One region of the Paracoccus sp. J55 genome, then DNA from elsewhere that is predicted to be linked to it. Evidence: riboswitches for the same ligand, from Rfam matches in the RefSeq annotation. Region 1 holds a riboswitch; each other region holds the start of a gene.
The links. A riboswitch is a leader RNA that binds a small molecule or an ion and turns the genes downstream of it on or off. The one in region 1 is predicted to bind cobalamin.

Region 1 (9,755 bases):
GTCCACCACATCCGCCACGGCCGGCGCGCCGGCGAGAAAAGCGTGGTGCAGACCGGCAAGGGCCGGGTGGCCTGCGACCATGTCATCCTGGCGGCCAATGGCTATCTGGGCCATCTCGATGGCCATGTCGCCGCCCGCGTCATGCCGATCAACAATTTCATCGTCGCGACCGAGCCCCTGGGCCGGCGTGCAGCCGAGGTGCTGACCCGGCCCATCGGCGTGCATGACACGAAATTCGTGGTGAATTACTGGCGGCTCGATCCCGAGGGCCGGCTGATCTTCGGCGGCGGCGAGAATGTCAGCTATCGCTTTCCCGCCGATATCGCCGCCAAGGTGCGCAAGCCGCTGCTTGAGATCTATCCGGGCCTTGCCGATGTGGCGCTGACCCATGCCTGGGGCGGCACGCTGGCGATCACCATGAACCGGATGCCCTGCTTCGCCCGGCCGGCGCCCAACTGCCTGTCGGCCAGCGGCTATTCCGGGCACGGGCTGGCGCTGGCGACGCTGGCCGGCAAGCTGATGGCGCAGGCGGTGCAGGGCCAGGCCGAGGGATTCGACACCATGGCCGCCCTGCCCTCGCCCGCCTTTCCCGGCGGCGCTGCGCTGCGCTGGCCGCTGCTGGTCGCCGGCATGGGCTGGTATTCGCTGCGCGACCGGCTGGGCTTCTAGGATTTCCCGGCCAGCTCGCGTTCGCGCCTGGCCTTGGCGCGGGCGATGCGCTCGGCCATCTGCCTTTCGCGGTGGCGGTGATAGGCCCGGATCACCGGCACGGTCAGGTAATGCGCCGCGACGGAAACCGCGATTCCGGGCAGGATGCCCCCCACCGCATAGGGCAGGAAGATCTGCTGGTTGAACTGCAGCAGCTGGTCCCAATGCGCGACGCGGTCCGTCACCGGCGCCAGCAGGTTGTTCCACAGCTCGCTGCCGGCGCGGGTGAATTCGTCGAAGATCAGGTGCGGGGTGAACTTGCCCTCGACCCCCAGCATCCAGCGGCCGAGCCCGACCGAGGTCAGCGCGATGAAGGGCGTGGTCAGCGGATTGCCGACGAAGGTGCCCAAGAGCGCCGCCAGGATATTGCCGCGGATCAGCCAGGCCAGCGCCGCCGCGCCCATGAAATGGAAGCCGAAGAAGGGCGTGAACGAGATGAAGATGCCGCAGGCCCAGCCCCGCGCCACCCGATGCGGCTGGTCCGGCAGGCGGCGCAGCCGGTGCAGCACATATTTCGAGGCCCGCTTCCAGCCCGAGCGCGGATAGAACATCTCGGTCCACATCTGGGCATAGCTGAGCGGCTTGCGTCTCTTGAACATGCCGGGCCGACCTCAGCTCATATGGGCCGAAGGGTCCCGGATGCGCGAGACCTGCGCCACGTCGCTTTCGGCCTCGAGCGCGGTCAGCAGCGTGTGCATGTGCTCGCGGTCGCGCAGCTCGATCTCGACGCGCAGCCGGTAGAAATCCGGCTTGCGATCGACGAATTCCAGATCCGAGATATTCGCCCCCTGCGCGCCGATCAGCGTGCAGATCCGGCCCAGCACCCCGGCATCGTGGCGGATGGTCAAGGACAGCATGGTCGAATAGGCCGCCGGGTGCTGGCCCTCGCGCCAGTGCAGGTCGACCCAGCGTTCCGGGCTGTCCTCGAACTCGGCCAGCACCGGGCAGTCGATGGCATGGATCACCACCCCCTTGCCGCGATAGGTGATGCCGACGATGCGCTCGCCCGGCAGGGGATTGCAGCAGGGCGCGCGGGTGAATTCCTGATCGGCCTCCAGCCCGGCGACGGCGCGCTTGGCGTCGATCTCGCTGCGCTTCTGGGCCAGTTCGGGATAAAGCGTGGTCAGCACGTCATGGGCCGAGATCTCGGCGCTGCCGATGCGGGCCAGCAGCTCGTCCGTATCGGGCAGCGCCATGGTCTTGGCCGCGATGCGCAGCGCCTTGTCGCTGACCTTGCGCCCGACATGCTCGAAGGCCACCCGCACCAGTTCCGAACCCAGCCGGATGAAGCGCGTCCGGTCCTCCTGCCGCAGCGAGCGGCGGATGGCGGCCTTGGCGCGGCCGGTGACGACGATGTCGAGCCAGGTCGCCTGCGGCCGCTGGCCGGAGGCGGCGATGATCTCGACCGACTGGCCGTTCTTGAGCCGCGTCCACAGCGGCACGCGGATGCCGTCCACCTTCGCGCCCACGCAGGAACTGCCCAGCCGGGTATGGATGGCATAGGCGAAATCCAGCGGCGTCGCGCCTTTCGGCAGCGGGATCACGTCGCCCTTGGGCGAGAAGCAGAACACCTGGTCGGAATACATCTCAAGCTTCACATGCTCGAGGAATTCGTCGTGGTCCTCTTCGCCGAAACGCTCGGTCAGGCTGGCGATCCATTCGCCCGGATCGATGGCAAAGGGGTTCGCCGTGCGCACCCCGTCGCGATAGGCCCAATGCGCGGCCACGCCCGCCTCGGCCACCTCGTGCATCTGCCGGGTGCGGATCTGCACCTCGACCCGCTTTCCGTCGCGGCCCGAGACGGTGGTGTGGATCGAGCGGTAGCCGTTCGCCTTGGGCTGGCTGATGTAATCCTTGAACCGGCCGGGCACGGCGCGCCAGCGGTGATGGATGACGCCCAGGGTGCGATAGCAGTCGGCCTCGGTCCGGGTGATGATGCGGAAGCCGTAGATGTCCGACAGGCGCGAGAAGGAAAGCTGCTTTTCCTGCATCTTGCGCCAGATGCTGAAGGGCCGCTTGGCGCGGCCGTAGACATCGGCCTCGATCCCCTCGCGTTCAAGCTCGGCGCGGATGTCGGCGGTGATCTTGGGAATCACGTCGCCGGATTCGCGCTGCAGGCTGACAAAGCGGCGGATGATCGAGTTGCGCGCCTCGGGGTTGATGACCTTGAAGGCCAGGTCCTCAAGCTCCTCGCGCATCCATTGCATGCCCATGCGGCCGGCCAGCGGCGCATAGATGTCCATGGTCTCGCGCGCCTTCTGCAGCTGCTTTTCCGGGCGCATGGACTTGATGGTCCGCATGTTGTGCAGACGGTCGGCCAGCTTGACCAGGATCACGCGAAGATCGCGCGACATGGCCATGAAAAGCTTGCGGAAATTCTCGGCCTGCTTGGAATGCGCGCCCGAAAGCTGCAGATTGGTCAGCTTGGTGACCCCATCGACCAGATCGGCGATCTCGCGCCCGAAGATCTGCGCCACCTCGGCCCAGGTCGAACGCGTGTCCTCGATCGTGTCGTGCAGCAGGGCGGTGACGATGGTGGCATCGTCCAGCCGCATCTCGGTCAGGATGGCGGCGACCGCGACGGGATGGGTGAAATAGGGCTCGCCCGAATGGCGGAACTGCCCCTCATGCATGCGACGCCCGTATTCGTAGGCGTCGCGGATCAGCTCGGCATTGGTGCGCGGGTTGTAATTGCGGATAAGCGCGATGAGGTCTTCGACGTCGATCATGTTCAGCCGAAGACCTTTGGACTCAGTTCCTGCCTTGCGCTTCCAGCATCATGCGCAGCATGCGCTCCTCGGATTCCTCGTCGGCGGGCTTCGGACGGTCGATCTCGGCGCCCAGAAGCAGCGCCATCGCGTCCTCCTCGGGCTCGTCGACCTCGATCTGGGTCTGCTGGGCCTCGATCATGCGCTCGCGCAGTTCGTCCACGGGCTGGGTCTCGTCGGCGATCTCGCGCAGCGAGACCACGGGATTCTTGTCATTGTCGCGGTCGACGGTCAGCGGGCTCCCCGCCGCGATTTCACGCGCGCGATGGGCCGCCAGCATCACCAGGTCAAAACGGTTCGGAACCTTGTCGACGCAATCTTCGACTGTAACGCGGGCCATCGGTCACCTTATCAGCTGGAATCGGGGTGCAGGGCGAAGCCGGATATTTGGGTGCGCGAAACGGAAATGTCAAGCACTTGCCGGCCGCATCCCGGCCATGGCCTCGGGCGGCAGCGCCGCCAGCATCTGCGCCACGCTGAGCCCAAGGCGCGGATGCACCCAGCCGGGCGCGATCTCGGCCAGGGGCGCCAGCACGAAGCCGCGGTCCTGCAGCCGCGGATGCGGCAGGATCAGCTGCTCGGGCGTGTGGCGCGGCTGTTCCTCGGGCGGCAGGCTGCGCCAACGGTCCTGCGCATCCGCGTCGGGCAGCACCAGATCGCCATGCGCCAGCAGGTCCAGGTCCAGCCCCCGCGCCTGCCAGCGCGGCCCGTCGCGGCGGCGTCCCAGCGCCGCCTCGATCGCGTGCAGCTCGCGCAGGAGTTGATCGGGCGGCAGCGCGCAGGAAAGTGAAACCGCAGCGTTCACATAATCGGGACCGGAACCGGCCGGCACCGCCGGGGTGGACCAGAATCGGCTGACGGCAAGCGGCACAACCGCAGGTAATTTCAAAAGCTTATCCAGCGCGAAACGCAAGCTGTCCGATGGGATACCTGCCGAACTAGGCAGGTTTGCACCCAGCGCCACCAGGACTAAGTTCGCCTTCTGACTTTGGTAAAGAGACATCTTGGGGGAATCGTGTTTTACAAGGATGATCGGCTGGCGTTGTTCATCGACGGGTCGAATCTTTATGCTGCCGCGAAGGCGCTTGGCTTCGATATCGACTACAAGCTCTTGCGGCAGGAATTCGAGCGGCGCGGCAAGCTGATCCGCGCCTATTACTATACGGCCCTGCTGGAGAACGAGGATTACTCACCGATCCGTCCGCTGGTCGACTGGCTGCATTACAACGGCTATTCCATGGTGACGAAACCCGCGCGTGAATATACCGACGCTCTGGGCCGCCGCAAGGTCAAGGGCAACATGGATGTCGAGCTGGTCATCAACGCCATGGAGCTGGCGCCGCGGCTGGACCATGCGGTGCTGTTCTCGGGCGACGGCGATTTCCGGCCGCTGGTCGAGGCGCTGCAGCGCCAGGGCGTGCGGGTCTCGGTGGTCTCGACCATGCGCAGCCAGCCGCCGATGATCGCCGACGAGTTGCGCCGCCAGGCCGACAATTTCATCGAACTGGACGCGCTGCGCGACATCATCGGTCGCCCGCCCCGCGAAAGCGCCCCGCAGCAGGACGCCTGAACCCCCGGCGCCGCCGAAGACCCCGTCCCGGCGGGCCGGCGCCTTTCCCTTCCCCCGCCGCGGCGGGCCAAGGGTCTTTCTTTCCCCGATCATCCACCGCTTCCTGACAGGCTTGGCCATATCCGGCTTGCCAGGCGGCCGCGTTTCGGCGATACGCCCCCTTGCCGGTCCCGAAAGGGCCAAGAGGGAATCCGCGGCGCATCCCTGCGCCAACCGGAACTGCCCCCGCAACTGTAGGCGGCGAGCCGCGTCCGATCACGTCACTGGGTCCTCGACCCGGGAAGGCCAGGACAGGCAGAGACCCGCCAGTCAGGAGACCTGCCGGCGCCTTGACGTTCACACCGGGCGGGGTTGTCCGGGGAGGGTGAGATGACGACAGCCAGACGCGGTCCCATGCCGCCTGCCCCGCCTTGCGGGCAGGACGCGGTCCGCCAAGCCCAACGTTGCGCCGCCTCCGGCCCCTGGTCCCAACCAGATGGAGACGGAGCATGTTCCTGCGTTCGGGCCTGATCGGCCTTTCCCTGTCCCTTGCCGCATTCGCCGCCCATGCCGGCGCGACCGGCTATCCGCTGACGGTCGAGAACTGCGGCCAGACGCTGGAATTCGACGCCGCGCCGGCCTCGGCGGTAAGCGTCGGCCAGGCCGCGACCGAGGTGCTTTACGCGCTCGGCCTCGGCGACAAGGTCGCCGGCACCTCGGTCTGGTTCAGCGAGGTGCTGCCGCAGTTCCGGGACATCGACGCCAAGGTCGCACGGCTGGCCGACAACGATCCCAGCTTCGAAAGCGTGGTGGCCAAGAAGCCGGGGCTGGTCGCGGTGCAATATGAATGGCATGTCGGCCCGCAGGGCATCGTCGCCACCCGCGAGCAGTTCCACGAGCTCGGCATCCCGACCTATGTCATGCCGGCCGATTGCGTCGGCAAGGACAACACGGTCGGGCTTGACGGCACGCGGCTGGCGATGTTCTCGACCGCGAGCCTCTACCAGGGCATCGAGGAACTGGCGGCGATCTTCGACGTGCAGGACCGGGGCGCCGCGCTGGTCGCAGACCTGAAGGCGCGCGAGGAGACGGCCGAGGCCGAGGCCAGGGCGCTGGGGCTCAAGGACGGATCGGCGGTGTTCTGGTTCTCCTCGGCCGAGATGGACATCGATCCCTATGTCGCCGGCCGCAAGGGTGCGCCGGGCTACATGATGGAGACGCTGGGATTGCGGAACATCGTGGAATCGGACGAGGAATGGCCGACCGTCGGCTGGGAGACCATCGCCAGGGCCAATCCCACGGTGATCGTGGTGGCCCGGATGGACCGCCGCCGCTTCGAGGCCGACGACGTCGAGAAGAAGCTCGCCTTCCTGAAATCTGACCCGGTGGCCAGCCAGATGGACGCGGTGAAGGCCGGCCGCATCGTCGTCATGGATGCCGGCGCCATGGACGCGACGATCCGGGTGATCGACGGGCTGGAAGAGCTGGCGGCGGCGCTGAAATCCTACGGCCTGCCGCAATGACGCCGGCCGCGGCCGGACCGCGCAGGGCGCTTGTCGCCGCGCTTCTGGCGCTGGCGGTGCTGGCGGCGGCGGTGCTGGCCGGGGCGATGATCGGCGAGACCCGCATCGCCCCGGATCTGGTGCTGAAGGTGCTGGCCAACCGGCTGTGGCAGGCGGGCCATGCGCTCGACCCGCTGGATCAGGGCATCGTCTGGAGCTATCGCGTGCCCCGCGCGCTGGTCGCCGCCGCCTGCGGCGCGGGGCTGGCCGTCTCGGGCGTGGTGCTGCAGGCGCTGCTGCGCAACGCCCTGGCCGATCCCTATATCCTCGGCATCTCGGCCGGGGCCTCGACCGGGGCGGTGGCGGTGACCATCGCCGGGCTCGGGGCGGGGCTGCTCTCGATGTCGCTCGGCGCCTTCATGGGGGCGCTGATCGCCTTCGGGCTGGTGGCGGCGCTGGCCCGGGCCGCCGGCGCCGACGCCGGACGCGGCGGCGCGGCGCAGATCGTGCTGGCGGGCATCGCCGGCTCGCAGCTCTTCAACGCCCTGACCGCCTTCGTCATCGCGAAATCGGCGAATGCCGACCAGGCGCGCGGCATCATGTTCTGGCTGATGGGCAATCTCAGCGGCGTGCGCTGGCCCGAGGTGCAGCTGGCCGTGCCGGTCGCCGTCATGGGCTGGCTGATCTGCCAGCTGCATGCGCGCGGGCTGGACGCCTTCGCCTTCGGGGCCGACAGCGCCGCCTCGCTGGGCGTGCCGGTGCGGCGGGTCCGGGCGGTGCTGATCCTGGCCGCGGCGCTGGTGACGGCGGTCATGGTGTCGATCCTGGGCTCGATCGGCTTCGTCGGGCTGGTGATCCCGCATGCGGCGCGCTTCCTGGTCGGCGTCCGCCACGGCCGGCTGATCCCGGCCGCGGCGCTGATCGGCGCGGTCTTCCTGATCGGCGCCGACATCCTGTCGCGCGTCATCATCAGGGGCCAGGTCCTGCCCATCGGCGTCGTCACCGCACTGATCGGCGCCCCGGCCTTCGCGCTGATCCTGATCCGCAGCCGGGGCCAGATGCGATGAGGCTTTCGGCGCAATCCCTGTCCCTCGCCCTGCGCGGGCGCGAGATCATCCGCGACGTCTCGCTGGAGGTGACGCCCGGCGAGACGCTGGCGCTGGTCGGGCCGAACGGTTCGGGCAAGTCGACGCTGCTGCGGCTGCTGGCCGGGCTGGTCCGCCCGGACCGGGGCGCCATCCGGCTTGAGGGTCAGCCTCTTGCCCGGCTGTCGCGTCGCGGGATCGCGCAGCGCATCGCGCTGGTCGAGCAGCAGGCCGACACCGCCGAACGCCTGACCGCCCGCGCCGCCGTCGAGCTGGGCCGCACCCCCTGGCTCTCGGCGCTCGCACCCTGGAGCGAGCGGGACGAGCGGCAGGTCGCCCGCGCGCTCGACGCGGTGGAAATGAGCGCGCTGGCGGATCGCAGCTGGGCCACCCTGTCGGGCGGCGAGCGCCAGCGGCTGCACATCGCCCGCGCCCTGGCGCAGGAGCCGGGACTGCTGCTGCTCGACGAGCCGACCAACCATCTGGACATCCACCACCAGCTGGCGATCCTGGGCTTCATCCGGCAGCTGCCCATCACCACCGTCATCGCGCTGCACGACCTCAACCAGGCCATGGGCTGCGACCGCGTCGCGATGCTGGACGGCGGCCGGCTGGTCGCCTGCGGCCCGCCCCCCGAGGTGCTGCGGCCCGATCTGGTCGCGCGCGTCTTCGGCATCCGCGTCCGGCGGGTGCCCGATCCGGCCGGCGGGCCGGACATCCTGACCTTCTCGATCACCTGAAAGGACGCCCATGGTTTCCCGCAGCCTCGCCCTGCTCCTGCTGACCGCCGCCCCTGCCCTCGCCGAGATCCACGAGGTCAGGATGCTGAACCGCAACGAAACCGGCCCGATGGTCTACGAGCCGGACCATCTGGTGGTCGCGCCCGGCGACACGGTCCGCTTCCTGCCGACCCAGCCCGGCCATAACGCCGCGACCATCGACGAGATGATCCCCGCCGGGGCCGAGCCCTTCAAGAGCGGCCTCAACAAGGAATTCGAGGTCACGCTGACCGTGCCCGGCATCTACGGCATCAAATGCAGCCCGCATTACGCCATGGGCATGGTCATGCTGATCCGGGTCGGCGAGGCGGCCGCGCCCGAGATCCCCGCCGCCGTCCCGGCCCGCGCCAGAACGCGCTTCGAGGAGATCCTCGCCCGTCACGGTTCCCCGGACTGAGCCGGCCGGAGCGCCGCGGCCCCGGCGCCGGGCCTCCGATTGCAAAGGGGGCCCCGCTGTCCCCGGTTCTGCGGCGGCAAGGGGCCTTGGCGATCCCGTCGGCGGACCTGCCGGGACTGCCGTCCCATGCGGCTTGCGCGATGCCGCGCGTCCTAGCGTTCGGTTAGCTTCAGCTCGATGCGGCGGTTCTGGGCCCGGGCCTGGGCCGTGTCGCCCGCCGCCACCGGCCGGGTATCGGCAAAGCCGGCCGGGGCAAGGCGGGTGGCCGGAAAGCCCAGCTGGTCCACCATGTAGCGCACCACGGCCAGCGCCCGCGCCTGGCTCAGTTCCCAATTGTCGCGATAGCGCCCCAGCCCGGACAGCGGCTGGTCGTCGGTATGGCCGTCGACGCGGATCATCCAGTCGATCTCCGGCGGGATATCGCCCGAGATCTGCTTCAGCATGTCGGCGACCCGCGCGATCTGCTCTCGGCCGCCGGGCGACAGCGTCGCCTCGCCCGGCGCGAACAGCACTTCCGAGGAAAACACGAAGCGGTCGCCCACGACGCGCACGCCCTCGCGCCCTTCCAGGATCTGCGACAGCCGGCCGAAGAATTCCGAGCGATAGCGCGCCAGATCCCGGGCCTCGGCCTCGGCCTTGCTGCGCGCCTCCTCCTCCAGCGCGCGGCGCTTGCGCTCCTCTTCGGCGGCGCGCAGCAGGGCGACGTTGAGCTGCCGGCCCAGATCCTCGGCGCGCAGGTCGGCCTCGCGGCGTTCCTCGCCCGCGGCGTCCAGCACCGCGCGCAGGCTGCCCAGCTGGTCGTTGAGCTGCGCCACCTGCCGGTTGAGCAGCGCGACGCGGCGCTGGTCCTCGGCGGAAAGCGCCTCCTGCTCGGAAATCTTCTGCCGCGCCAGCGCCAGCAGCCCGGCCTGCTTCTCGGCCTCGCTGGCCTGGGCCTCGGCCTGCTCGCCCAGCTCCTTCTTGGCCG
Region 2 (9,755 bases), on a different contig from region 1:
CTTGCCCGGCAGGAGCGCCGGCCTGGGGGCTTGATGCGGATGGATGGCCGAGTGGTTTAAGGCACTGGTCTTGAAAACCAGCGAATCGAAAGGTTCCGTGGGTTCGAATCCCACTCCATCCGCCACAATCAATTGATATTTATAAGAAAAATCGCTATCAAGCGGCATACCCGCCATCATGCCCGCCTTTATCTCTGCGGTTGGCTGCTGCCGAGTGCGGTCGTGAGTGATGCGGATGCGCCACGCGCTGGAATGGATCAGAGCTAGCCCCTGCCCCGCCCGCGATCTGTCGCAGGGCCGTGAGCGCACCAGGACGGTTGCCCGTGCCGGCTGCTTTCGATCTGCCCGGCTGCGATCCAGTTCATCACCGTGCGGCGCGTCACGCCCATCCCCACCTTCAGCCAGCGAATCTGACCGACGCCGCCGATCCGGCCTGCCGTGCCGAGATGGACGGGGCCGGGTGCACGACCCCGAAACGCCAAAGGCAGCCCGGAGGCTGCCTTGCAGCGTCGGTGGCGACGCTTCACTCGGCCGCGAAGCTGGTGGCGAACTGTCCGCACCAGTCGTTCGACTTGACGACCGGCCAATAGCCCCTGGTATCCGCATCCTTCTGGGTGACCGGCGGGTTGGCGCGGCACAGGCCGGAATCCGAAAGCGTGCTGGCGGAGTTGGCGACGTGATCCTCATAGAACGCGCAGGCGTTGCAAGCGGTCTTTGCCATGTTTGTTTCTCCTGGCTGGCTGGCTGGCTGGCTGGGTCCTGTGGTGGCTGGCTGGCTTTCCGCTGGCTGGCGACCTTGAGCCGGATATAGAGAGGGATTCGCGGAAGGTCAATAAATAATCTAGCAAAAACATATAGTTGACAGAATTCCTCGGTGACATTTTCCTGATGCGAACTGTCGGGTTCGGATTTTGCGTCCCGTGGAAAACGCTCAGGAATGGACGGCGCGCCCGTGCCATCCGCGGCCGGCGCCCCGGCCGCGCCCTCCGGCGGTGGCGAGGTTCTCGGGCCGGCGCGGAACCCGCGGCGGCTTCCCGATTCCGGCCCCCTTTTCCGGCAGGCGGCGCCTTCCCGCGCCGCAGGCGGGCGGGTTCCGCCGGTTCCATCCCGCAGCAGGCAGAGGGGCACCGATCCCTCCGGCACCAAAGCGTCCTTGCCCCCGCGGCGCGCTTCAGCGGCCGGTTCCACCCGGCGGATTGTCGCGGCCGCGCGGCGGCACCGGATTGGCGCTTGACAGCCCGCGGCGCCCTGCGGCAATGCAAGGCCGCTACGGTTCCGGCGCCATGCCGGATGAAAAGGGAACACCGGTGCGCCCGCCGGCCGCAAGACGGCCAGGGCAAGGCCGGGGCTGCCCCCGCAACTGTATGCGGTGAGCGAAGGCCGCAGGCGCCACTGGGCAACCCCCGGGAAGGCCGGCCCGAGCAACGATCCGCAAGCCAGGAGACCTGCCGCAGCGATCACCCATTTCCGGCGCGGGGCGCGCCCGGGAAGCGGCCGTTCCGCAGAGGTGACAGTCGCCGTCCCGCGGCCGGGCTGTCGGGCCTGTCCGCAGGGCAGTTCTGCAAATCGCGGGGCCGGGCCCCGTGCTGGAAAGGCTTTGGAATGTTCAGAACCCCGGTCTCCCTGCTGGCCGCCGCCGCCCTGCTCCTTCCGGCCGCCGCCACGGGCCAGGAGAGCCAGGCGCCCGTCATGCTCGACCCCGTGATCCTGTCGGGCGGCCTGTCGCCGGTCGCCGAAAGCGCCTATGGCCGCGCCCACAGCATCCTGACCGCCGGGGATCTGCAAGAGCGCGGCTTCGTCACCGTCCAGGACGCGCTGCGCGACCTGCCCGGCCTGGCCGTGACCTCGACCGGCGAGACCCTGACCAAGGTCCGCATCCGCGGCGGCGAAGCCAATCACGTGCTGGTGCTGATCGACGGGGTCGAGGCCAATGCCCCCGGCAGCGGCGACTATGTGTTCGGCGGCCTGCTGACCGAGGATGTCGAGCGCATCGAGGTGCTGCGCGGCCCGCAATCGACGATCTACGGCGCCAATGCCGCCGCCGGGGTGATCGCGATCACCACCCGCCGCGCCTCGGCCCCGGGGCTGAGCTATGGCGGTGGGGTCGAGATCGGCGGTCAGGGCACCCGCGCCGCCAGCGCCCATCTTCGCGCCATGGGCGCGCGCGGCCAGATCAGCCTCTCGGCCGCGACGCGCCATACCGATGGCGAGGACGCCTCGCGCACGCCGGGCGGCGATACCGAGTTCAACGAGCGCGACAGCCTGACCCTCGGCGGCTCCTACGACATCAGCGAGGCGGTGACCGCCGGCTTCACCCTGCGGCGCAGCTGGCAGGAATACGGCTATGACGAATCGGTGTCCTTCGTCGCCTCGCCCGACGAATACCTGCGGGACGAGCCATGGACCGCCGACCGGGACGAGACTTACGGCTCGCTCTGGCTCGAAGCCGAGGCGCTGGGGGGTCGGCTGCTGAACCGCTTCGCCCTTTCGGGCAGCAACCAGGCCACCGCGCATTTCTACGACGGCCGGCCGGACTACGACGACGCCTCGCGGCTGCGGGATCTCAGATATACCGGCACATGGGCGCTTGATGGCGGCGATGCCCGCAACTCGGCGCAGAAGCTGAACGTCGCGCTGCAGAAGAAACGAGATATCTACGAGGCCTCCTTCGCACCGGGCGGCCGGTATGAGCGTGATACGAGATCGGCCGCGCTGGAATATCAGGGCCGGTTCGACAACGGGATCGGCATCCAGGCCGGCCTGCGGCGCGATTTCAACGAGGATTTCCGCAACGCCACCACCTGGAACATCGCCGGCGCGTGGCAAATGCCCGACCGCGACCTGCGCCTGCGCGCGGCCGCCGGCAAGGCCATCGTCAACCCCACCATGTTCGAGCTTTACGGCTATACGCCCGGCACCTATCGCGGCAACCCGGACCTCTCGCCCGAGACCAGCCGCGGCTATGAGATCGGCGCCGATCTGGGCTTTGCCGGCGGAAGGGGCCAGTTGGGAGCCACGCTGTTCACCAGCAAGGTCGAGGACATGATCGCCGGGGCCGGGGAAACCTCGACCAACATCGCCGGCACCAGCACCCGCAAGGGGTTCGAGCTGGAACTGGATCTGCAGGCAAGCGACCGGCTGCGCTTCGGCGCGAACTATACCTATGCCGATGCGCAGACCGCGGAAGGCGAGCCCATCGCCGGCCAGCCCCGCCACCTGCTGGGGCTGCGTGCCACGGCCGGCTTCGCGCAGGGCCGCGGCTCGGTCACCGCCGATCTGCGCTATGTCGCGGGCAACTACGGCACGGAATGGTTCCGCAACTGGACCCCGCCCACCACCGAACTGCCGGATTACGTGACCGTGAACCTGGCCGCCGGCTATGACCTGACCGGAAATGTCCGGCTGACCGGCCGGGTGGTGAACCTGTTCGACAGGGACTATTCCGAGGCCTGGGGCTATTACGGCCAGGGCCGCACCCTCTATGCCGGGGTGACGGCGCAATGGTAGGGCGGCTCGGCCTTGCCGCCTGCCTGCTGGCCGGCCTGGCCCTGCCCGGCTTCCTGCAGCCCGCCGCGGCCGATCCGCCGCGCCGGGTGCTGTCGATGAACCTCTGCACCGACCAGCTGGCCATGCTGCTGGCGGCGCCGGGGCAACTGGTCTCGGTCTCGTATCTGGCGCGGGATCCGACCGCCTCGGCCATGGCCGAGGAGGCCGCGCGCCTGCCCGTCAATCACGGCCTGGCCGAAGAGATCGTCCTGATGCGGCCCGATCTGGTGCTGGCCGGCGGCTGGACCGCATCGGGGACGATCCGGCTGTTGCAGCGGCTGGACGTCCCGGTCGAGGTCTTCCCGGTCGAGACCGACATTGCCGGCATCCGCGCCAATATCCGCCGCATGGGCGAGGTGCTGGGCCGCGAGGCGGCGGCCGAGGCGCTGCTGGCGCGTTTCGACGCCGATCTGGCGCGGCTGGCCGATGCCCCGCCCGCCCCCCGCCCGCGCGCCGCGCTTTACGCGGTGAACGGCTACAGCTCTGGCTCGGCCACCCTGGCCGGTCAGATCGTGGCGCTGGCCGGCTTCGACAATGTCGCGGACGAGCTGGGCCTGCCCGCGGGCGGGGTGCTGGCGCTGGAAACCCTGCTGCTTTCCGACCCCGACCTGCTGGTCGAGGGCCGCCGCTACCCGGGCCACGCCCGCGGGCAGGAGGTGCTGGACCACCCGGCGCTGAAGGCGCTGACCGCCGACAGGCCCGCCGAGGTCATGGCCGATCCCGACTGGGTCTGCGGCACCCCCTTCATCCTGCGCGCCGTGGCCCAGCTGCGCGCCGCGCGCCTGGCCCTGCGAGAGGCGCGATGAGCGGGCCGCGCTATCCGCTGCTGATCGCCGCGCTTTCGGCGCTGGTGGCAGTGCTGTTTCTGGCATCGCTGCTGACCGGCCCGGCCGGGATCGGCGTGGGCCGGAGCCTCGCCGCGCTGTTCGGCGGGGGCGACGGGACGCTTGCCCTGATCATGCGCGAGCTGCGGCTGCCCCGCGCCATTCTCGGCCTGCTGGTCGGCGCGGCGCTGGGAATGTCGGGCGCGGTGCTGCAGGGCTTCTTGCGCAACCCGCTGGCCGAGCCGGGGCTGATCGGCACCAGCGCCTCGGCGGCGCTGGGGGCGGTGCTGGCGATCCAGACCGGGCTGTCGGCGGCCTTTCCGCTGGGCCTGCCGCTGGCGGCGCTGGCGGGCGCGGCGCTGTCGGTGCTGCTGGTGCTGGCGCTGGCCGGGCCGCGCGGCGGCACGCTGGCGCTGATCCTGGCCGGCATCGCCATCTCGGCGCTGGCCGGTGCCGGGACCTCGCTGGTGCTGAACCTGTCGCCCAATCCCTTCGCCGCCAACGAGATCGTGTTCTGGATGATGGGCTCGCTGGCGGATCGCTCGATGCTGCATGTCTGGATCGCGGCGCCGTTCATGGGCTTGGGCTTCGCGGTGCTCTGGCCCACGCGCGGGGCGCTTCAGGCGCTGACGCTGGGCGAGGATGCGGCGGCCTCCAGCGGCGTGCATCTGGGGCGGCTGCGGCTGATGCTGGTCGCGGGCATCGCCGCGCTGATCGGCAGCGCCACGGCGGTCGCGGGCACCGTGGGCTTCGTCGGGTTGGTGGTGCCGCATGTGCTGCGCCGCGCCGTCGGCGCCAGCCCGGCGCGGCTGGTCCCCGCCGCGGCGCTGGGGGGCGCGGCCACGGTGCTGGCCGCCGACATCGCCGTGCGGCTGATTGCCCCGGGCCGCGACCTGAAGCTTGGGGTGCTGACGGCGCTGGTCGGCGCGCCCTTCTTCCTGCACCTGATCCTGAAAACCCGGCGCGAGGGGCTGTGACCATGCTGGAGCTGCGCGCCCTGTCCCTGCACCGCGCCGGCCGTCCGGTGCTGGACGGCATCGACCTGCGCCTTGGCGGCGGCGAGTTCGTCGGCCTGCTGGGTCCGAACGGTGCCGGCAAGACCACGCTCTTGCGCGCGGCGCTGGGGCTCTTGCCGGCGCGGGGCCACAGCTCGCTGGCCGCGCTGCCGGTGCGCGAGCGCGCCCGCGCCGCCGCCTATATGCCGCAGGGCCGCGAGATCGCCTGGCCGATGCCGGTCGAGGCGCTGGTGGCGCTTGGCCGCATCGCCCATCCGCATTCCGCAGGCAGCGCCGACCGCGCCGCCATCGAACGCGCCATCGCCGCGCTGCATCTGGACCCGCTGCGCCACCGCCGCGCCACCGAGCTGTCGGGGGGCGAGCAGGCCCGCACGCTGATCGCCCGCGCGCTGGCACAGGAAACACCGCTGCTGATCGCCGATGAACCGATCGCCGGGCTGGACCCGGCGGCGCAGATCGAGGTGATGCGGCTGTTTCGCCGGCTTGCCGACCAGGGCCATGCCGTCCTGGCCTCACTGCACGACCTGGGGCTGGCGGCGCGGCATTGCACGCGGCTGGTCATGCTGGACCAGGGCAAGATCGCCGCCGACGGCCCGCCCGGGACGGTGCTGACGGCGGAAAACCTCGCCCGCGTCTTCGGCATCACCGCCCATCTGGCGCAGGGCCCCGGCGGCATCCTGTTCCAGCCGCTCGGCACCATTCCGTCAGAGGCACGGTGACCGGCATGTTGCCCGCCCATCCGGGTCGGCCGGCATATCAACCGCAGGACCGCCAGGCTTGGCTTGCAGAAGCGCGCGCCGTGCCATTCCGCCATCCCCTTCCGGCCGGCAGAATGGCGGCCCTCGCCCGACCGCGACGCTGCGGCGGCTGAAGGACCGCAGCGCCAAGACAGATGCGCAGGCATGTCCGCGCTGACGAGTCGCGCAACCTCCCTGCCGACCGGATGCTGCTCATCGCGCAGAGGCCATAGCGCCGGCGTGGTCTCGGGGAAGGAAACCGGCACGAAGCAGCCCCATCCGTCCGACGGGCCGGGACAAAGGACGTCTTGCAAGATCCGCCGGGGGAAGGAAGAGTTCGTGAAAATGGCAGCCCGTAGGGGAGTCGAACCCCTCTTTTCAGGTTGAAAACCTGACGTCCTAACCGATAGACGAACGGGCCATGCCGGCAAGCCCGCTCTTAAGCCAGGCCCGCCTCCGCTGCAAGGGGCCGGGCGCATTCCGCTGTGGGTAACTCGCCCGGGCTCGCCCTGCCTCAGGCCTCGCGCACCAGGCGCATCAGCAGCAGCGCCAGGCCCGAGCAGACCAGCGTCGCCAGCACGATGGGCCGCGCCGTGCCGTCGTAAAGCAGCCCCACGGGCGCCGCGATCAGCACCGCCCCCAGGGTCGAGACCGCCCCCACGACCGAGGCGGCCATTCCCGCCACATGGCCCATCCGCTGCAGCGCCAGCGCGTTCAGATTGCCGAAGGTCACCCCGGCCATGAAGAACACGCTGACCGCCCAGAAGAAGAAGGCCGGGAACCGCAGCGCCTCGGGCAGCAGGTCGCAGAAGACCAGCAGCGTCATCACCCCGGAGACCACCACCTGCATGCCATAGGCCATGCGCACGATGCGCCGCATGCCCAGCCGCACCACATAGCGCGCGTTCAGCACCGTGCCGGTGCCCGACAGCAGCGCCATGGCCGCGAACCACAGCGGAAAGGACTCGCCCTTGCCATAGGTGTCGACGAACAGCTGCTGGGCCGAACTCAGCAGCGCGAACATCTGCCCGAAGCCCAGCGTCATCACCACCGTCACCAGCTGCACCTGGCCATTGACCAGCACCTCGCGCGCCGCGCCGCCCAGGCTGCCCGGGTTCAGCGGCCGGCGCGCGGTCTCGGCCAGGGTCTCGGGGCGGCGCAGGTTCAGCCACAGGCTGCCGATCAGCGCCAGCACCACGAAGGAGCCGAAGACCCCGCGCCAGCCGACGAAATGGATCACCACCGCGCCGATCGAGGGCGCCACCGCCGGCACCAGGATGAAGATCATCATCACGAAGCTGGTGATCCGCGCCATCTCGCGGCCCTGATACAGGTCGCGCACCATCGCCAGCGCCACGATGCGCGGCGCGGCGGCGCCGAGGCCCTGCACGAAACGCGCCGCCAGCAGCATGTCGAGCGAATCGGCGAAGATCGCCGCCACGGCGGCGGCCGCGTAAAGCGCGAAGCCGGCGGTGATCACCGGCTTGCGGCCCAGCGTGTCCGAAAGCGGCCCGCTGACCAGAAGGCCCAACCCCATGCCCCCGACAAAGGCGGTCAGCACCAGCTGGGCGCGGTTGACATTGCCGGGGGTCAGGGCTGCGGCGATCTCGGGCAGCGCAGGCAGCATCGCGTCGATCGAAAAGGCGATGACGGCAAAGATCAGCGCCAGCATGGCGATGAATTCCGGCAGGGGCTGCCTGGGTATCGGTCGAGCGGCGGGATCGGGCATGGTGGCTTCCACGTCAGGGCACCCCCCGGGGCGTAACGCCGCAGGCCCGGGGGTGCAAGCCCCCGGCCCCGGACGCCCGGTTGCGCCCGCCGGCAGCCGGGCTATATCTGGCGCATGACCGCATCCCTGAACCTGATGAAACTCTGCGTCGGCTGCGACGACCCGGCCGAGCTGGCCGCCTGGCAGAAGCACCGCTTCCAGGGCGGCCCGGCGCGCCATGTCACCCGCATGTGGCCCAAGCGCGCGGCCGAGATCCTGGACGGCGGCTCGATCTACTGGGTGTTCAAGGGCGTGATGCAGGCCCGCCAGCGCATCCTGGACCTGCAGGAGGTGCAGGGCGAGGATGGCATCCGCCGTTGCGCGCTGATCCTCGATCCGGTTCTGGTGCGCGTGGCCGCCGTGCCGCGCCGTCCCTTCCAGGGCTGGCGCTACCTGCCCGGCACCGAGGCGCCGCCAGACCTTCCCGCAAGCCGCGAGGCCGAGCCGGACCTGCCGCCCGACATCGCCCGCGCCCTGGCCGACATGGGCCTGCGCTGAACCGGAATCGCGGCGTTTCGGGGAAAGCTGGAGCGGGTGAAGGGAATCGAACCCTCGTCTTCAGCTTGGGAAGCTGCGGCTCTACCATTGAGCTACACCCGCGGGCCCGGATTGCTTACTGTCTCGCGCCCGCCGCCGCAAGGCCAATTTGCGCCGGCGGCTCTTCCTCGGCCGAAGAGCGCGGGGCCGGGACCGGCCAGCCCGGGCCCCGGCCTTTCCGACAGCCGCAGGGCGGCGGCGTCAGCCAAGCGCCCGCGCCCGCTCGCGCAGCAGGAACTTCTGGATCTTGCCGGTCGAGGTCTTGGGCAGCTCGCCGAACACCACCGTCCTCGGGGCCTTGAAATGCGCCATGTTCTGACGGCAGAAGGCGATCAGATCGGCCTCGGCCAGCACGCGTCCCGGCTTCAGCGCCACGAAGGCGCAGGGGGTCTCGCCCCATTTTTCGTCCGGTCGGGCGACCACGGCGGCCTCCATCACGTCGGGATGCTTGTAGAGCACGTCCTCGACCTCGATCGAGGAGATGTTCTCGCCGCCCGAGATGATGATGTCCTTGGAGCGGTCCTTGAGCTCGACATAGCCGTCCGGATGCATCACCCCCAGATCGCCCGAGGCGAACCAGCCGCCGCGAAAGCTCCTTTCCGTGGCCGAGGGGTTCTTCAGGTAGCCCTTCATCACATTGTTGCCGCGCATGAAGATCTCGCCCATGGTCCGCCCGTCGGCGGGGACCGGCTCCAGCGTCGCGGGATCGGCGACCATCAGCCCGCCAAGCGCCTGGTTCTTCACGCCCTGGCGCGATTTCAGCCGCGCCCGCTCCTCGGCGGGGCGGGCGTCCCATTCCCCCTTCCAGGCGCAGACCACCGAGGGGCCGTAGGTCTCGGTCAGGCCGTAGACATGGGTGACCGAGATGCCCATGGCCTCCATCGCCGCGATCACCGCGGCGGGCGGCGCGGCGCCGGCGGTCATCACCTTGATCTCGTGGTCGAAGTCCTTCAACTCGTCCGGGGCGTTCGCCAGCATGTTCAGCACGATCGGCGCGCCGCAGAAATGCGTCACCTTCTCGTCGCGGATCAGCCGCCAGATCGGCTCGGCCCGGACGGCGCGCAGGCAGATGCAGACCCCGGCATTGGCGGCGATGCTCCAGGGAAAGCACCAGCCGTTGCAGTGGAACATCGGCAGCGTCCACAGGTAGCGCGCATGGTGCGGCATGCCCCAGGACACGATGTTGGCCATGGCGTTCAGCGCCGCGCCGCGATGGTGATAGACCACGCCCTTGGGATCGCCCGTCGTGCCCGAGGTATAGTTCAGCGAGATGGCGTCCCATTCGTCCTCCGGCATCTGCCAGTCGTATTCCGGATCGCCCTCGGCC
Region 3 (9,755 bases), on a different contig from region 1:
CGCAAGAAGCGGTGCAAGCGTCTGCGGGGCAAGCGGGGTCCGTCCCATCTCGGCCTCGCGGAACAGCAGGTAGCGGCCGCGCTCGGCCTCGTCGGCAAGCCAGGTGATCCGCAGGCCCTTGGGCGAGATCACCAGCTCTTTCACCCTCGCATCGGCAAAGACCGCACGGTGGCGGGCCAGCAAGGCGGCGTCGCCGGGCGAGAGCGGCCTTTCGCTGCGCAAGGTGGCATCATGGGGAAATCCCTCGGGCAGCAGGGTTTGGTGCGGCAGGGTGTCGAAGGCCGAGAAAGGCTCGATCCCGCGCGGACGCGCCATCAGGTGGACGCGTTGCGAGACCGGCAGGGCGGCGGGCTGGGTCACCAGAAGCCACAGCGCCGGCAGCTTGCGATAGGTCAGCGTGTCGGGCACCGCCTGGAGATCGGTCTCGACCCCTTCGATGCGGCCCGAGACGCGGGCAAAGCCGGTCGGCGACACCGCGCGGCGCAGATCGCGCATCATTGGCGCGATGCGGTCGAAATAGCCGGCGCGGGCAGAACTGCGCCGCGCCGCCTCGGATCTGAGGCGGAGGGCTAGGATCACCAGCCCCCCGCCAAGGATCAGGACGAGAAGCCCCGCCTGCATGTTCAGTAGCCCCTCGGCTTCGGCCAAGGCATGGTGAACTGCGCGCCGCGGTCCACGAAGCGGTAGCGCCAGAAGTGGAACCACAGCGAGACCACGATGTAGAAGGCGATCATCGCCACCAGTTGCGTGCCGTAGCCGAGGAACACCGCGAAGAAGGCCGTCCCGCACAGCGCCAGCAGCGCGAAGGCCGGCAGCGGGTGGAACGGATGTTCGTAGCCGCGCTTGATGGTGTCGAGCGGCCATTTGCGCCGGAACAGGATGATGTTCAGCGGCATGAAGGTGTATTCCAGCAGACCCGACAGGATCGAGAAGGTGATCACCTGGTCGATCGGCGCGCCAAGCGCGAAGATCAGCGCGATCGGCACCAGGAAGATGATCGAGCGATAGGGCGTGCGGTGCTTGGGATGCACCGCGCCGAACCAGCCCGGCAGGTAGCGGTCGCGCGCCATGGCGAACCAGGCGCGGCTGGCGTCGTTGATGCAGCCATTGGCCGAGGCCAGCGTCGCAAACAGCGTGCCGATGCCCAGAAACACCATCAGGAAGCTTGATCCGCTAAGCCGGGCCGCGTCGAACAGCGGCACGCCGGCCTGACCCAGATATTCCCAGGGCATCAGCCCCGTGCAGACATACCAGGTCAGGGTTGCCGCGATGGCCAGCGTCATCACCCCGGCCAGCGTGCCGAAGGGCAGCGAGCGCGCCGGGCTGCGCACCTCTTCTGCGGCCTGGGTGGTGCCTTCGATCCCCAGATAGAACCACAGGCCGAAATGCATCGCCGCGAGGATACCGAGCCAGCCGTAGGGCAGTGATGCGGCGCCCTCCATCAGGTCGGCATGGCGCAGCGGGCTGGTCCCCAGGGCGCCCGAGGTCGACAGGAACAGCACGATGATCGCCGAAAAGGCGATGGCGGTGATGACCAGGTTGAAGGTCAGCGTCGCCAGCACGCCGCGATAGTTCAGCCAGGCCAGGAACATGATGGCCAGGATGATGAAGGGCCGCTGGTCGATCCCGCCGTGATGGCCGCTCATCGTGGCGACGGTATCGACGAGGAAGCCGACCGTGATCGCGTTCGCCGCCTCCAGCATGGTATAGGCGAAGACGAGATAGAGCCCGACGTTGAAGGCCATGAGCGGCCCGACGATATGCTTGGCCTGGGTATATTGCCCGCCGGCGGCGGCGACGGTCGAGGTCACTTCTGAATCGATCATCGCCACGCAGGTATAGAGGATGCCGGCGAACCAGCAGGCCATCAGCGCGGCATAGGCGCCGCCCTTGCCGACCGCGAAGTTCCAGCCCATGTACTCGCCGACCAGAACGATCCCCACGCCAAGCGCCCAGACATGGGCGGGGCCAAGCACGCGGGCCAGGCCGACATGTTCGGTTTTATGCACCTGTTCCATGTCACCCCCGATGCTGTTCTTCGGTCAGGGCTTCCAGCTCCCCCTCGCGGGAGGAGGTCAGGAACTCCTCGCTATAGGTGCTGTCGGTGCGGATCCAGTCCAGGACGATGACCAGGCCGAACACCGCCGAGGCGCCCCAGGCCGCATATTCCAGATAATCCCAAAGATCCATGATGCCCTCATTCTCCGAATTTTTCGGCGATCACGTCGCGATATTCGTTTTCCGAAAACCGCAGCAGGATTGCGTAATAACCCACGACGACAACGATCATCGCCAGCAATGCGCCGATCGAGAAACTGTAGTCGAAACGCGCGGTGATCATTTCGGCGGCAAGGCTCGGGTCGGAATAGCCGAGTTTATGCCATTGCTCAACCATGGCCGGGTTTTGGGCCAGCGCCTCCCATGTCGGATTTTCGAGGGTCTGCGGGTTTTTCGCGGACCCCGCGAGACCAAGCCACAAGGGAATATACAACGCGCCAATGGCCATGATCAGCAGGACGATCACGTCGATGATCTGGCCGATCTTGCCTTGGACGGGGGCATTGTATTTAGCCATGACGCAGGACCCTTTCCTCATAGCGCCTGGCTTCCCTGGCCTCTCGGGCTTCGTCGAGGAACTGGATATCCAGCCCGTACATGAAGTCCCGGTCCTCGCGATAGTGGCGCAGCATCGCCATGATGGCTGCCGAATTGAACAGCAGCACCACCGCCCCGCCGATCAGCAGCACCGTCCGCGCTGCCGCCGACGGCGCCAGCGACCAGGTCCCGATCGCCACGAAGATGATCGCAAACCAAAGTCCCAGCACAAAGGCCAATGCCACGGCGATGTCGCGCCGATGCATGGTTTCGATCCGTTTCGTCAGATTCGACACGTTGCATTCCTCCCTGAGGCCCGATTTTTGATAAGTCGTCCGCGTGGGCCGTAGCGCGATTCTTTCTGCGCTCGAAAGCTTTTTTCTCTACAGGAAAGGCATCCTGCGACATTCTGTCAAGTTTCTTCTTCAGCGGAGAGAGATTTTTGGCCGAGGGAACGCCGGTCAAGGCCGTGCGTGCCAAGCGCAAAGCGCGCTTGGTCGTCGCCTTGGGATCCATGAATTACATTGATATATCAAGCAATTGGTTTCACGGTCGCGCAAACCGGCGCCCGGTCCGCGCGACAGGATTTTCCCATGCGGGCGATCGTCAGTCGCGGCGAATCACCGGGCGACGGTGACGGTGCAATGCGCGCGTGCCATGACATCGGCCGCGACAGAGCCCAGCATCAGTCGCGACAATCCACGCTTGTCACCGGTTCCGACAACGATCTGGTCATAGGCGTTGTGCTCGGCATAGGTCACGATTCCCGCGGCGGCTTCGCGGTTGACGATGTCGACCTGCTTCACCTCGGCGACGCCGTTCTCGAGCGCGAGGGTGCGGGCGCGCTCGAGCTTGTCGGTCATTTCCTGATTGGTCCAATGATGGATGACCGGGCCACGCGCACCGCCATGGGCGATATTCACCACGCATATGGTCAGCGACGCGCCGCATTTCGCAGCCAGCTGTGCAGCGTAAGCGACGGCAATATCGGAATGATCGGTCCCGTCGGTTGGACAAAGGATCTTCTGGATCATCGGATTTCCTCCCTTCTTAAATCCACAAGGCGGGAGGCTCCCATTTTTACCTGTGACTTGCCAAGGAGTTTTTGAAGGAAGGGCCATAATTCCTGCAAGCCGGTTCCGTCGATTTGCAGCGGCCGGGCGATTGCCGCCGCCCCGCGGGCCCACGTCCGGATCGGCCAACCCGCGAAACGGCAAGCAAAAACGGAACGGTCGTCCTGGGGTTAGGGTCCGTTGATCTTGCGGTTATATGCAGAAGACGATCAGGATGGATGCGCCCAGGCTGCGGGTAAAACAGGGGAATCGAGGACGACGGATCGGGTGAGCGCAGGGCGGGACGAACTCCAAACCGCATGCTGTCCCGGATATCCAGATGGGCAAAGATCGGCGGCACATCGCCGCTGTGACCAGAGGCCAGCGCATTGGCCGACAGCACCTCGAAATGCGGTTCGCGCTGGCCGGTTTCGCCGCAGCGCGCAAAGCCCCGCAACCGGCGTAGCGCTTGATCGCTGATCATCGAAATCTGGACCTTCGGGCTATATTGCGCCATGGTCGCTTCTTCCGGATGGCGCGTCGGAAGCCGGGCCGCATCGCCGGCAAAGATGGCTCGGCCCTGCCCGGAGCACCATCCGCGACCCCGGAAAAGGACGACCCGAACCATTGACCTGCACGCCTCAAGCCGCCTCTCTCCAGTTCCGTCCGCCGGAGGGAGAGCGTTATCCCGCCTTCAAGCGCCACATCCCCGAACGGCTGTTCTATGTGGTTCCCGCGCTGATGTGGCTGGCGCTGGCGATCCGTTACCGCAGCCTGACGCTTCCCAGCGCCGCCAATCCCGCGATGGAGGCGGGGGGCCTGTGGGGCGAAAGCAAATCGCAGGGGCTGGACCTGTTCGGGTCGCAGGGCAGGGCGCGGCTGGCCCGTTTTGCCCGCCTTCGTTGCGATCCCGGAACCGAGGCCCCCGTGGATTGCGCCCTGGCCGCGATGGCCGAGGCCGGGCTGGATTTCCCGGTCGTCGCCAAACCCGACCGCGGCTATCAGGGCTGGGGAGTCAGGCTGATCCAGCGGGCCGGGGATCTGGCGGATTATCTGTCGGTGCAGCCTCCGGGCACCGTCATCCTGTTGCAGGAACTGGTCGACTTGCCCGGCGAGGCGGGGATCTTCTATCTGCGCCATCCCGACCAGGTGCGGGGACGCATCGTCTCGATGGCCTTCGTCTATCCGCCCCATGTGATCGGTGACGGTTGCCGCAGCGTGGCCCAGCTGGTCCGGGCCGACAAGGTCCTGCGTCCGAACAGCGCCATCTATCGCGACCGCCATCCCGAAAGCTGGGAGACGGTGCCCGGCCCCGGCGCCTTCCACGTCCTGACCAATGCCCGCAGCGCAAGGCTCGGCGCGGTCTATCGCGACGCGCAATCGCTGGTGACGCCGCAGCTGGAATCGCTGATCGACGAGATCTCGCGCGAGATACCGGATTTTCATTTCGGGCGCTTCGACATCCGCTTCCGCAGCGTCGAGGACCTGGGTGCGGCCCGCGATTTCAGGATATTGGAGCTGAACGGCGCCGGTGCCGAGATGCTGCATTTCTGGGCCGGCGGCAGCACGCTGCGGCAGGCATACGGTGCGTTGTGGAAACAGTATCGCTGGCTTTTCGCCATCGGCGATGCCATGCGAAGGCGCGGGGCGCGGCCCGTCGGCCTGCGCGCCATGATCCGGTTGCAGCGACAACAGGAGGCGCTGCGGCGCGTCTATCCCCAAAGCTCGTGAACATCCCTTGCGCAGCTGCGCGCCGGGCGAGACAATCCCGCCGTCGAGCGGTGCGGCGGCTTCAGTCCTCCGCAAAGGAGCCTTGCATGATTCCCGATCTGCCCATCTGTCCGCCCCCCGGCCAAACCATCGTGATCCCCGCGCCGGAACAGACGCTGGCCGAAGGGGCGCTGGGTTTCGTGCTTGAGCCGTTCCAGCCGTTGCGCGAACAGTTCTCGGCGATCACCGGCATCGGGCTGGAACCCGACGACGCCTGGCCCGGGGAACAGGGCCGCACGGTCCGGCAAATGCGGCTGGCGCGCGGGGACGGGCAGGCCCAACTGGGCTATCTGGCGGCGGGCCAACCCGGCGGGCGGCGGGTGATTTTCCTGCATGGCAGCCCCGGCACCGCCGAGGAATGGGACCGCTTCCTGCTGGACGTTCCGGTCGGGCAATATCACATGGCCGTGGACCGTCCCGGCTTCGGCGCCAGCGGGGAAAAGCCCGAGCCCGATCTGGCCGGTCAGGCCGCCGCCGTCGCCCCGCTCCTGACGGCGGGCGGGACCGGAGCCGCGGTATTGGTCGGCTATTCCTATGGCGGCCCGGTTGCGTTGCGGCTTGCCGCCGACTATCCCGACCGGGTTGCGGGGGTTTTGCTGATCGGCGGCGCCGCCGATCCGGAGCTGGAGGAAACCCATCCCCTGCAGCAACTGGCGGCGCTTGATTTCTTTGCCGGACTTCTGCCCACGGAACTGGCCAACGCCAATGCCGAGTTGATGAATCTTCGGCCCGGGCTTGAGGAGCTGACCCCCGACCTGGCGCGTGTCACTGCCCCCGTCACCATCGTCCAGGGGCTGGCCGATACGTTAGTGCCGCCTGAAAACGTGGCCTTCCTGCAGGTGCATTTGCCCGGCAGTCCCGGCCCGCGGCTGATCCTGATCGAAGAGGCCGACCATTTCCTGCCCTGGACGCATGCCGACTTGCTGCGCGCAGCTCTGGCTTGCGTCATCGGGGACGGAAAGTCGTCGTCTCAGTCGCCCGAGCGCCCCCCCTCGTCCTTGTCCGAGGCGAAATAATAGACCGTGAAGCGGTGGCTCAGCCAGACCGCGCCGATCACCAGCCCAACCATGACCGGCCAGGCCCAGTTGCCCAGCAGATCGAACAGGACCAGGTTGAGGCCGAACGCCCCGAAGAACAGCGCCGCCGTATATACTGCCGCGACCACGCCGTTCACGATTGCGAAACGGCGAAAATCGACGCGCAGGAAACCGCTGGCCATGAAGACCGGAGGCAACAGCCGTGCCAGCAGCGCCGCCGGCAGGACGCCGCGATCCAGCAGCCGCCGTCCCCGCTCCAGCATCTTGCCGTCCACCCAGCGCCGGACGAGACGGTTGCTTCCGGCCAGTGCGCCGATCCCGTAAAGGGCCCAGTCGCTGATGATATTCCCGGTTACCAGCGCCACCAGGGCCAGTCCGGTGCCGATCTCTCCTGCGGCGGCCAGTGCCGCGCCGGCGATGATCGCCCCTTCTTCCATGACAAAATTCGCAAGAAACAGCAGCAAGGCCAATATCAGCGGATTGCCCAGATATTGTTCGATAAGGGCTTCCACCGCGCGGAGTCTCCTTGGGGCGAGGGGCGGGACAGATCAAGCTAAGGACACCCACCCGCAAACGCAAGCCGCAAGGCTTGCGCCGGCGACACGCATGGCGCCGAACGCATCCAGATCGCGCGATGCCCAGAGGCACTCGGCCCCCCGGGGTGACGTCGATCTCCTCATCGATCTTGCCGCGATATCAAGCGCACTGCCATCAGGCGGGAAAAAGCAGATACTGCCCATCTAATCTGTTTATTTGACAACTCCCTTGTGCTATCCGGTCGCCGACGGTGCCCCGCAAGGGGTGAAAAGGGAATGCGGTGAGGGAAACCGATGCCGCAGCTGTGCCCGCAACTGTAACCGGGAGCGACCCGCATATGCCACTCTGCCCCAGGGCGGGGGAAGGCGCGGAACTCGCAAGGAACCGGAAGCCAGGAGACCTGCCGTCGCTGTCGCCCATCCCGCGGCCGGGACAAGCCGAGGGTGCGGATTTCCGCTGCGGTGACCCATGTGGATCGAAGGCAGCGGTATGTGCGATGCGACCGATAGAATCTGAACTCGCGCGCGCGGCGGAAGAACCGTCGCGGCGATGCCTTCGTATCCGGCTTCCCTTCCCGTTGAACGAGGATAAGTGCCGAAATGAAGGTCCGCCATATCATTCCCGTGCTGTTGGGCACAACCCTTGCCGTCCCGCCTGCCACCGCCGAGGACGCGGTGACGCTGGATACCATCGTCGTCACCGCCTCGCGCGCCGACCTGCCTGAACGCGCCATCGGCAGCGCCGTCACCGTCGTGACCGAGGAGCGCGCCCGCCGCGAACAGGCGAAGCGCATCACCGACCTGCTGCGGGACGTGCCGGGGGTTCAGGTCTCGCAGGACCGTCCCGGTGCCTGGACCAGCATCAGCATCCGGGGATCGGATAACGGCCAGGTGCTTGTCCTGATGGACGGGGTCCGGCTTGGCGATCCGTCCTCGACCGAGACGGCGTTCCAGTTCGACCATCTGGATGTCGAGGGCATCGACCGGATCGAGGTGCTGCGCGGCAACCAGTCCTCGCTTTACGGATCGGACGCGATCGGCGGCGTTGTCAACATCATCACCAGGCGCCCGGTCCAGGACGGCTGGCGGCTGTCCAGCGGATTGGAGCTTGGTCCGGACGGCTGGCGCCGGGCCACCGCGACCCTGCTGTGGAAAAGGGGCGATCTCGACGCCCGGGTCAGCGGCTTTTCCACGCATTACGACGGCCCGTCGCAGGCCGATCCGCGCACCAGCCCGGTTCCCGGCCCCATGGACGACGACGCCCATCGCGGCAACGGGATCGGCACGGCACTGGGCTGGCAGATCGCGCCGCAGTTGCGGGCCGAACTCACGGGCCTGCGCAGCGATACGTGGCACGAATACGATTCGCCGCCCAGTGACGGCAGCGATACGGTCGAAAAGGACGAATGGAACCTGGGCGCGCGCATCCTCCATGAAAGCGCCGACCGGACCCTGCGGCAGACGCTCAGCTGGGGCCGCTACAATGCCCGGCGAACCTATCATACCGGCTTTTCGCGGCCCGAGGGCGATGTCTACGACGGCATGCTGACCCGCTATGGCTACGACGTGACCTGGAAGCCGGCCGAGCCATGGTCGCTTGTGGGCGGCGTCACGCGCGAGAAGGAAGAAACCCTCCAGATCACCAATTATACCGGCAGCTTCATCGCCAGCAACGCCACCACCGCGCTCTTTACCGAGGCGGCCTGGCGTCCCGACGACCATCTGACCCTGACCGCCGCGCTGCGCCGCGACGACAATGATCAGTTCGGCACCTTCAACACATGGCGGCTGACCGGGGCCTATCTGCTTTCCGCCAGCGGCGCGGCGGATGTGAAGCTGCGGGCCAGCTATGGCACCGGTGCAAAGGCGCCGGGGCTTTATCAGCTTTACGATCCGACCTATGGCAATCCCGACCTTACGGCACAGCGCAGCCGCGGCTGGGACATCGGCGCGGATGTCTATTGGCCGGATGCCGGGCTGGAACTGGGCGCGACCTATTTCCAGAACCGGGTCGAGGACAAGATCGCCTGGGGCCTGCGCGAGGACGGCAGCTATGGCTATTACATGGCCGGCCGCACGCGCGAGAAAGGCATCGAGCTGTCCTGGCAGGCCGAAATCCTGCAAGACCTGCTGATCCAGCACAACCACACCTGGGTTCTGTCCCATAATGACGAAACCGGCCAGTGGCGCGGCCAGCCCAAGAACTCCGGTGCGCTGACCGTCAGCTATCGCCCCGGCGACTGGTCGGTGGGCGCGCGCCTGCGCTATGCCAGCCGCAACGGCCTGGGCGCGGTCAGCGGCTATGGGCAGGAGATTGGCGGCTATGGCGTGACCGACCTGCTGGCCAGCTATCGTCTGGATGAGCGGGCCGAACTCTATGGCCGGATCGAGAACGTCTTGGACAAGCAATACCAGACCAGCTGGGGTTACAACACCAACGACCGCAGCTTGTTCGCCGGCATCCGCCTGAGCCTGCAGGGGAACTGACATGACGAAGCTGACCATGGAAACGACCGTGAATGCCGAAGGGCGCGCGACGGAACATCGCTGGCCCGCACCGCTGGATCAGGACTGGCTGCAAGACTTCCTGACCGACATCTTCGACAATCATTGGCAGGGGCTCTCTTTCGGTCCCATCGTCGAGGGGGCCGCCTATGAATTGCGGCCACCGTCCAAGCCGCAGCGCATTTCGCTGCATGACGGCTATCTGACGGTGTTCTACGGGCTTCAGGGGCATTTTCATCTGTGCATCGGCCGCAACGAAG

Region 2: linked by a shared signal. The riboswitch ahead of PARJ55_RS0105505 (TonB-dependent siderophore receptor) and the one ahead of PARJ55_RS0117445 (ABC transporter substrate-binding protein) in region 1 are both predicted to bind cobalamin.
Region 3: linked by a shared signal. The riboswitch ahead of PARJ55_RS0117615 (TonB-dependent siderophore receptor) and the one ahead of PARJ55_RS0117445 (ABC transporter substrate-binding protein) in region 1 are both predicted to bind cobalamin.

The regions. Positions count from the first base shown of each region.
Region 1 covers NZ_AZVA01000033.1:18,274-28,028, reverse strand. The annotation lists gene PARJ55_RS0117475 (FAD-binding oxidoreductase) at 1-669, shown strand, start outside; gene PARJ55_RS0117470 (DUF2062 domain-containing protein) at 666-1,307, opposite strand; gene PARJ55_RS0117465 (bifunctional (p)ppGpp synthetase/guanosine-3',5'-bis(diphosphate) 3'-pyrophosphohydrolase) at 1,320-3,437, opposite strand; gene rpoZ (DNA-directed RNA polymerase subunit omega) at 3,460-3,816, opposite strand; gene folK (2-amino-4-hydroxy-6-hydroxymethyldihydropteridine diphosphokinase) at 3,886-4,479, opposite strand; gene PARJ55_RS0117450 (NYN domain-containing protein) at 4,492-5,046, shown strand; cobalamin riboswitch at 5,195-5,387, shown strand; gene PARJ55_RS0117445 (ABC transporter substrate-binding protein) at 5,535-6,548, shown strand; gene PARJ55_RS0117440 (iron ABC transporter permease) at 6,545-7,594, shown strand; gene PARJ55_RS0117435 (ABC transporter ATP-binding protein) at 7,591-8,352, shown strand; gene PARJ55_RS0117430 (pseudoazurin) at 8,363-8,788, shown strand; gene PARJ55_RS0117425 (peptidoglycan -binding protein) at 8,941-9,755, opposite strand, start outside.
Region 2 covers NZ_AZVA01000004.1:52,102-61,856, forward strand. The annotation lists tRNA gene PARJ55_RS0105495 (tRNA-Ser) at 38-125, shown strand; gene PARJ55_RS0105500 (hypothetical protein) at 524-721, opposite strand; cobalamin riboswitch at 1,254-1,468, shown strand; gene PARJ55_RS0105505 (TonB-dependent siderophore receptor) at 1,603-3,507, shown strand; gene PARJ55_RS0105510 (ABC transporter substrate-binding protein) at 3,501-4,352, shown strand; gene PARJ55_RS0105515 (iron ABC transporter permease) at 4,349-5,347, shown strand; gene PARJ55_RS0105520 (ABC transporter ATP-binding protein) at 5,350-6,105, shown strand; tRNA gene PARJ55_RS0105525 (tRNA-Glu) at 6,470-6,544, opposite strand; gene PARJ55_RS0105530 (multidrug effflux MFS transporter) at 6,638-7,852, opposite strand; gene PARJ55_RS0105535 (DUF1489 family protein) at 7,967-8,389, shown strand; tRNA gene PARJ55_RS0105540 (tRNA-Gly) at 8,418-8,491, opposite strand; gene PARJ55_RS0105545 (acyl-CoA synthetase) at 8,630-9,755, opposite strand, start outside.
Region 3 covers NZ_AZVA01000034.1:3,089-12,843, reverse strand. The annotation lists gene PARJ55_RS22450 (hypothetical protein) at 1-621, opposite strand, end outside; gene PARJ55_RS0117655 (APC family permease) at 624-2,018, opposite strand; gene PARJ55_RS24360 (hypothetical protein) at 2,020-2,190, opposite strand; gene PARJ55_RS0117645 (hypothetical protein) at 2,198-2,575, opposite strand; gene PARJ55_RS22445 (hypothetical protein) at 2,568-2,891, opposite strand; gene PARJ55_RS0117635 (universal stress protein) at 3,216-3,629, opposite strand; gene PARJ55_RS24100 (hypothetical protein) at 3,676-4,164, opposite strand; gene PARJ55_RS22440 (hypothetical protein) at 4,275-5,378, shown strand; gene PARJ55_RS23060 (alpha/beta fold hydrolase) at 5,465-6,433, shown strand; gene PARJ55_RS23055 (DedA family protein) at 6,388-6,966, opposite strand; cobalamin riboswitch at 7,223-7,414, shown strand; gene PARJ55_RS0117615 (TonB-dependent siderophore receptor) at 7,591-9,477, shown strand; gene PARJ55_RS0117610 (hypothetical protein) at 9,479-9,755, shown strand, end outside.